3 regions of the Pantoea sp. F_5 genome follow, and region 1 is predicted to be linked to each of the others. Evidence: predicted binding sites of a transcription regulator. Region 1 holds the regulator's gene; each other region holds the start of a gene.
What was found. The regulator PhoB, encoded in region 1, activates phosphate uptake and scavenging genes when phosphate is short. The targets are predictions, from matches to a motif close to CTGTCATAAAACTGNCNNAT.

Region 1 (2,272 bases):
AGCGATCCTTTCAGCACCTGCATCGGCTGCGCCTGCGGCACCACCAGCGGCGTGACTGACTGCAGGCCGCTGGCCGCCAGTTCCAGCAGGAAGACGCTTTTTTCCACGCCCAGCTCATCAAAGCTCAGCGGAATCGGCGAGCCGCTGTAGCGGATATGCTCGCTGCCCGCCACGCGCTGGGCGCGATGAATATGGCCGAGCGCAATATAGTCAGCCGCCGGAAAGGCGCTGGCCGGGAAGGCGTCCAGCGTGCCGATATAGATGTCACGTACGGAATCGCTCTGGCTGACGCCGACGGTAGTGAGATGACCGGTAGCAATGACTGGCAGCGCATAACCCAGTGCCTGGGCAGCGGCGAAACGCTGCTGATAGTGGTGGGCGATTGCCTCCAGCAGCGAGGTCTGTTTGTCGCGGCCCGACTGACCCGCCCGGCTGCGCAGGATGTCGCGCGGGCGCAGATAGGGAATGGCACACAGCAGCGCGCCCGGTTCGCCCTGACGGGTGTTGAGCAGCAACACATCATCCTGCGCCTGCGGAGTCGCGATCACCCGGGTATTGAGACAGGCGAGCAGCTCGCGCGACTCATTCAGCGTCGCCACAGAGTCGTGGTTACCCGCCAGCACAATCAGCTGACAGCCGGTGGGCTGCAGCGCCACCACGAAGCGGTTAAACATCTCGCGGGCGTAGCTGGGCGGCGTGCCGGTATCAAACAGGTCGCCTGCAATAATCAGCGCATCCACCTGATGCTGTTCAATCTGGATCAACAGCCAGTCGAGAAACGCCTGATGTTCCGCCGCCCGACTTTTGTTGTAGAAGAACTGCCCCAGATGCCAGTCCGCAGTATGAATAATGCGCATGATGAGTCCCTGCCGTTGTGATTCGCCGGGGGATTATACTGGCTCTGCGACCAAAGCAAAAAAATGTCGCTGCGCTGTCATAAATGATTACCAGTGAGGTTACAGGCAGGTTATGTTTTTCATAAAAGTGTCACAAATCTGACGCATAATGACGCCGCGAATCTCAGTGACAGCCGTCATAATCAGCAGGAGTAATAATGGCTAAGCGCATTTTGGTTGTGGAGGATGAAGCCCCCATCCGTGAAATGTTGTGTTTTGTTCTGGAGCAGAACGACTATCAGCCAATCGAGGCGGAAGATTATGACAGCGCCGTTGGCAAGCTGATTGAACCCTGGCCCGATCTTATTTTGCTGGACTGGATGTTACCCGGTGGCAGCGGTATTCAGTTTATCAAGCATCTGAAGCGCGAGGCGATGACCCGTGATATCCCGGTGATGATGCTCACCGCGCGCGGCGAAGAGGAAGATCGGGTACGTGGCCTGGAAGTGGGTGCCGATGATTACATTACCAAGCCGTTTTCACCCAAAGAGCTGATGGCGCGGATCAAAGCGGTGATGCGCCGCATTTCGCCGATGGCGGTGGAAGAAGTCATTGAGATGCAGGGGCTGAGTCTGGATCCCTCCTCACATCGCGTGATGTCCGAAACCACGCCGCTGGAGATGGGCCCTACCGAATATAAGCTTCTGCACTTCTTTATGACCCACCCGGAACGAGTCTACAGCCGCGAGCAGCTGCTGAACCACGTCTGGGGCACCAATGTGTATGTGGAAGATCGCACTGTCGATGTTCACATTCGCCGTTTACGTAAAGCGCTGGAGGTCTCCGGCCACGATCGCATGGTACAAACCGTCCGTGGAACAGGGTATCGTTTCTCTGCCCGCTACTAAACGGAGCCTTTACCGTGCTGGAACGCCTCTCCTGGAAGAGATTATTGACAGAACTGCTGCTGGCCTGTCTGCCCGCGGCGCTGCTGGGCCTGCTGCTTGGCGGCCTGTCCTGGTGGCTGCTGCTGAGCGTGCTGGTGGTGCTGTTGTGGCATTTCCACAATCTGATGCGGCTGTCGCACTGGCTGTGGCTCGACCGCACCATGACGCCACCGACCGGGCGTGCCAGCTGGGAACCGCTGTTTTATGGGCTTTACCAGATGCAACTGCGCAACCGGCGGCGGCGGCGTGAACTGGGCAACCTGATTAAACGCTTCCGCAGCGGGGCCGAGTCGCTGCCGGATGCGGTGATCCTGACCACGGAAGAGGGCACGATTTTCTGGTGTAACGGCCTGGCGCAGCAACACCTTGGCCTGCGCTGGCCGGAAGATAATGGCCAGAATATCCTCAATCTGCTGCGTTACCCGGAGTTCTCCCGCTATCTTCGTCAGCGCGATTTTGACAAGCCGCTGACGCTGGTGCTGAACAACA
Region 2 (2,272 bases), on a different contig from region 1:
GGGCGACGCAGCCAGCCTGGCGCGAGTTCAGTCAGGAACAGCGCGATACCAAAACTGACCGGCACGGCGATAATCAGGGCGATGATAGAGGTCACAAGGGTGCCGTAGATCGGCACCAGTGCGCCAAATTGTTCATTGGGCGCATCCCAGGTTTTGGTCCACAAAAAAGCGAAACCAAACTTCTGGATGCTGGGCCACGAGGAAATGATCAGGGAGACAATAATGCCCCCCATCAGTAACAGGACAATCAGCGCAGCCAGCCGGACCAGCGCACCGAAAATTCTGTCACCTTGTTTGCCTGGGGCTTTGAATGCCGGCTTCGTTGCAGCCATAGAAGTCTCAGTCTTCAGAGGTTATCAGGGCGGCATGGGCCGCCCGTTGGGTCTGACCGGACGGCAGTCCGGTCAGGGTCGGTCAATTACTGATAAAGCGCTTTACCAGAACTGTCTTTGATGTTGGCTTTCCAGGCGGCGCGAATCTGCTCGGTCACGCTCTCTGGCAGCGCAGCATAGTCCAGCGCTGTAGCAGTTTTGCTGCCGCTTTTGTAAGCCCAGTCGAAGAACTTCAGCACTTCAGCGCCCTTAGCCGCATTCGCCTGATCCTTGTAGATCAGGATGAAGGTGGTTGAGGAGATAGGCCAGGCATCCGCGCCCTTCTGGAAGGTCAGATCCTGCGCGAACGACTTGCTCCAGTCAGCGCCTTTCGCAGCATTACTGAAGCTGGTTTCGCTCGGCGCGACCGCTTTACCATCGGCATCGATCAGTTTGGTGTAGGTCAGGTTATTCTGTTTGGCGTAGGCATATTCCACGTAGCCGATAGAACCCGGCAGACGCTGAACAAAGGCGGCGACGCCGTCGTTGCCTTTACCGCCCAAACCTACCGGCCAGTTAACGGTGTTGCCTTTACCGATTTTGCTGTTCCAGTCCTGGTTTACCTTCGCCAGATAGCTGGTGAAGACGAACGAGGTGCCTGAACCGTCAGCGCGACGCACCACGTTGATGTTGGTCTCTGGCAGTTTTACGCCCGGGTTAAGTTTGGCGATCGCCGGGTCGTTCCACTTTTTGATGGTGCCGAGGTAGATATCACCGACGGTTTTGCCATCCAGCGTCAGCTGACCTGACTTGATACCCGGCAGGTTAACCGCCAGTACCACGCCACCGATGACGGTAGGGAACTGGAACAGGCCATTTTTCTGCAGATCTTCATCTTTCATTGGTGCATCGGACGCACCAAAATCGACGGTTTTGGCGATGATCTGTTTCACGCCGCCAGATGAACCGATACCCTGGTAGTTAATTTTGCTACCGGTGGCTTGCTGATATTCTGCTGCCCACTTGGCATAAACCGGCGCCGGGAACGTCCCGCCTGCGCCAGTCAGATCGGTGGCCGCAAAAGCAGATACCGCGCTTACGGCGAAGGTAGTGGCGAGGATTCGGGCTACGGTGCTACGCATCAGTGTCATATTCCCTCCAGGGGAGAAAAGTCAGGCTCGGGGCCGTTTTAGTAAGTGTCAGTGATTGCTGCAGGAGGGAAAATAGGACAGTTTGATGACAGTGAAATGTACGAAATGTGACAGTTATATGACAGAGGGCCAGAATGAAGTGGGCCCGCGACGGGGCCCACCAGGTTATTCCACAGTAACCGATTTCGCCAGGTTACGGGGCTGGTCGACGTCGGTGCCTTTGATCAGGGCGACGTGATAGGAAAGTAACTGCAACGGCACGGTGTAGAAGATTGGGGCAATCACCTCTTCGACATGCGGCAACGGGATAATCTTCATCCCGTCACTGTCGCTGAAGCCCGCATCCTGATCGGCAAACACATAGAGCAGGCCGCCGCGTGCGCGCACCTCTTCGATGTTGGATTTCAGCTTCTCCAGCAGTTCGTTATTAGGTGCCACCACGATCACCGGCATGTCCGCATCAATCAGCGCCAGTGGGCCATGTTTCAGCTCGCCTGCGGCGTAAGCCTCCGCATGAATGTAGGAGATCTCCTTGAGCTTCAGTGCCCCTTCCATGGCAATCGGGTATTGATCGCCACGGCCCAGGAACAGCGCGTGATGCTTGTCAGAGAAGCCCTCGGCCAGATTCTCAATCAGCTTATCCTGCGCCAGCATCTGCTCAATCCGGTTCGGCAGCGCCTGCAGGGCATGAACGATCTCATGCTCAGTCTCCGCAGACATTCCTTTCAGTCGGCCCAGTTTTGCCACCAGCATCAGCAGCACCGCTAACTGGGTGGTGAACGCTTTGGTCGAGGCGACGCCAATCTCGGT
Region 3 (2,272 bases), on a different contig from region 1:
CATTTTCAGCAAGCCTTGTTTTATACTACGCGCACTTCGTTGTCGCACAGGTTTTAAACATACCATGACCCAGGATGAACTGAAAAAAGCCGTTGGCTGGGCTGCACTTGACTATGTGCAGCCGGGCACCGTTGTTGGTGTAGGCACCGGATCCACCGCTGCCCACTTTATTGATGCGCTGGCCACGGTCAGGCATCAGATCGACGGTGCTGTCTCCAGCTCCGACGCCTCTACCCAGAAACTGAAAAGCCTGGGCATTCAGGTGTTTGATCTGAACGAGATTGACCTGCTGTCGGTTTACGTTGATGGCGCGGATGAGATCAACCCACAGATGCAAATGATCAAAGGCGGCGGCGCAGCGCTGACGCGTGAAAAGATCGTGGCCGCGGTGGCCGAGACCTTTATCTGCATCGCAGACGCCTCAAAAGAGGTCGATGTACTGGGGCGTTTCCCGCTGCCGGTCGAAGTCATTCCGATGGCGCGCAGTTACGTGGCACGTCAGCTGGTGAAAATGGGCGGCTTACCTGAGTATCGTCAGAACGTGGTGACCGATAACGGTAACATTATCCTCGATGTGCATAATCTGCGCATTCTCGATCCGATTGAGCTGGAAAAAACCATCAATGCCTTACCTGGCGTCGTTACCGTTGGCCTTTTTGCCGCACGCGGTGCCGATATCGCCTTGATTGGCGGTCCTGATGGCGTGAAAACCATTAAAAAATGATCTGTCTGGCGCTGTAAAGGCGCCGGTTATTTCTGCCTGCAAATCATCTTTTCTCACGTCGGTGAAATTTGGTGACTTATGTCACATAACCGTCATCGACAGTAGGTTCGTTCTCTCTTCATCGCTGACCTCATGATTTTGTCCGGCAATGTGCTGTTGCCAGCCATTGCCATGCTGGCTGGCGGGCAATCGTTTGTATTGCCGGACGCGATTTTTTTGATATTTTGACAGAAGGCTGGCTTATGGTAGTCCTCATTGAATGCTGAATAGGATCGGGAAATGGCAAAGGTATCACTGGAAAAAGATAAGATTAAGTTCCTGCTGGTGGAAGGTGTCCATCAGAGCGCGCTGGAAAACCTGCGGGCTGCAGGCTATACCAACATCGAATTCCACAAGGGCGCACTGGACTCCGACGCGTTAAAAGCATCGATCCGCGATGCGCACTTCATTGGTATCCGTTCCCGCTCCCAGCTTACTGAAGAGATTTTTGCGGCGGCTGAAAAGCTGGTCGCCGTGGGCTGTTTCTGTATCGGCACTAACCAGGTTGATCTGCAGGCGGCAGCGAGCCGGGGTATCCCGGTGTTCAATGCGCCTTTCTCGAATACCCGCTCGGTGGCGGAGCTGGTCATTGGTGAGATGCTGCTGATGCTGCGTGGCATCCCGGAAGCAAACGCAAAAGCACACCGTGGCATCTGGAATAAGATTGCCAAAGGCTCATTTGAAGCGCGTGGCAAAAAGCTGGGAATCATCGGTTACGGCCATATCGGTATGCAGCTGGGCGTGCTGGCAGAAAGTCTGGGCATGCATGTTTTCTTCTATGACATTGAAAACAAGCTGCCGCTGGGTAATGCCACGCAGGTACGCCATCTGGCGGATTTGCTCAACATGAGCGACGTTGTCAGCCTGCACGTGCCGGAAACCGCCTCTACGCAGGATATGATTGGTGCAGAGCAGCTGGCGCAGATGAAACCCGGTGCGCTGCTGATTAACGCCTCACGCGGCACCGTCGTGGATATTCCGGCGCTGTGTGATGCCCTGGCCAGCAAGCATGTGGGTGGCGCAGCCATCGACGTCTTCCCGACCGAGCCGGCCACAAACAGCGAGCCGTTTATCTCTCCATTGAGTGAGTTCGACAACGTGATCCTGACACCGCACATTGGCGGATCGACAGAAGAAGCGCAGGAGAACATCGGGATTGAAGTCGCGGGCAAGCTGGCGAAATACTCCGATAACGGCTCGACTCTCTCGGCTGTTAACTTCCCGGAAGTATCTCTGCCGATTCACGGTATCAGCGCCAGTCGCCTGCTGCACATCCATGAAAACCGTCCCGGCGTGCTGACGGCCATCAACCAGATTTTCGCAGAGCAGGGCATCAACATCGCCGCGCAGTATCTGCAAACCTCGCCGTTTATGGGATATGTGGTTATCGACATTGATGCAGAGCCGGAAGTGGCAGAGAACGCGCTGCAGCTGATGAAGGCGATTCCGGGTACTATCCGCGCGCGTCTGCTTTACTAAGGGGATTTTTACAGCCTGTAGCGTTTAGTG

Region 2: the regulator PhoB is predicted to act here: its motif matches at 1,568-1,587, upstream of pstS (phosphate ABC transporter substrate-binding protein PstS).
Region 3: the regulator PhoB is predicted to act here: its motif matches at 803-822, upstream of serA (phosphoglycerate dehydrogenase).

Annotation. Positions count from the first base shown of each region.
Region 1 covers NZ_VWUO01000011.1:59,065-61,336, reverse strand. The annotation lists gene sbcD (exonuclease subunit SbcD) at 1-857, opposite strand, end outside; gene phoB (phosphate response regulator transcription factor PhoB) at 1,055-1,744, shown strand; gene phoR (phosphate regulon sensor histidine kinase PhoR) at 1,759-2,272, shown strand, end outside.
Region 2 covers NZ_VWUO01000014.1:32,803-35,074, reverse strand. The annotation lists gene pstC (phosphate ABC transporter permease PstC) at 1-332, opposite strand, end outside; gene pstS (phosphate ABC transporter substrate-binding protein PstS) at 419-1,462, opposite strand; gene glmS (glutamine--fructose-6-phosphate transaminase (isomerizing)) at 1,628-2,272, opposite strand, start outside.
Region 3 covers NZ_VWUO01000003.1:249,748-252,019, forward strand. The annotation lists gene rpiA (ribose-5-phosphate isomerase RpiA) at 65-724, shown strand; gene serA (phosphoglycerate dehydrogenase) at 1,004-2,242, shown strand.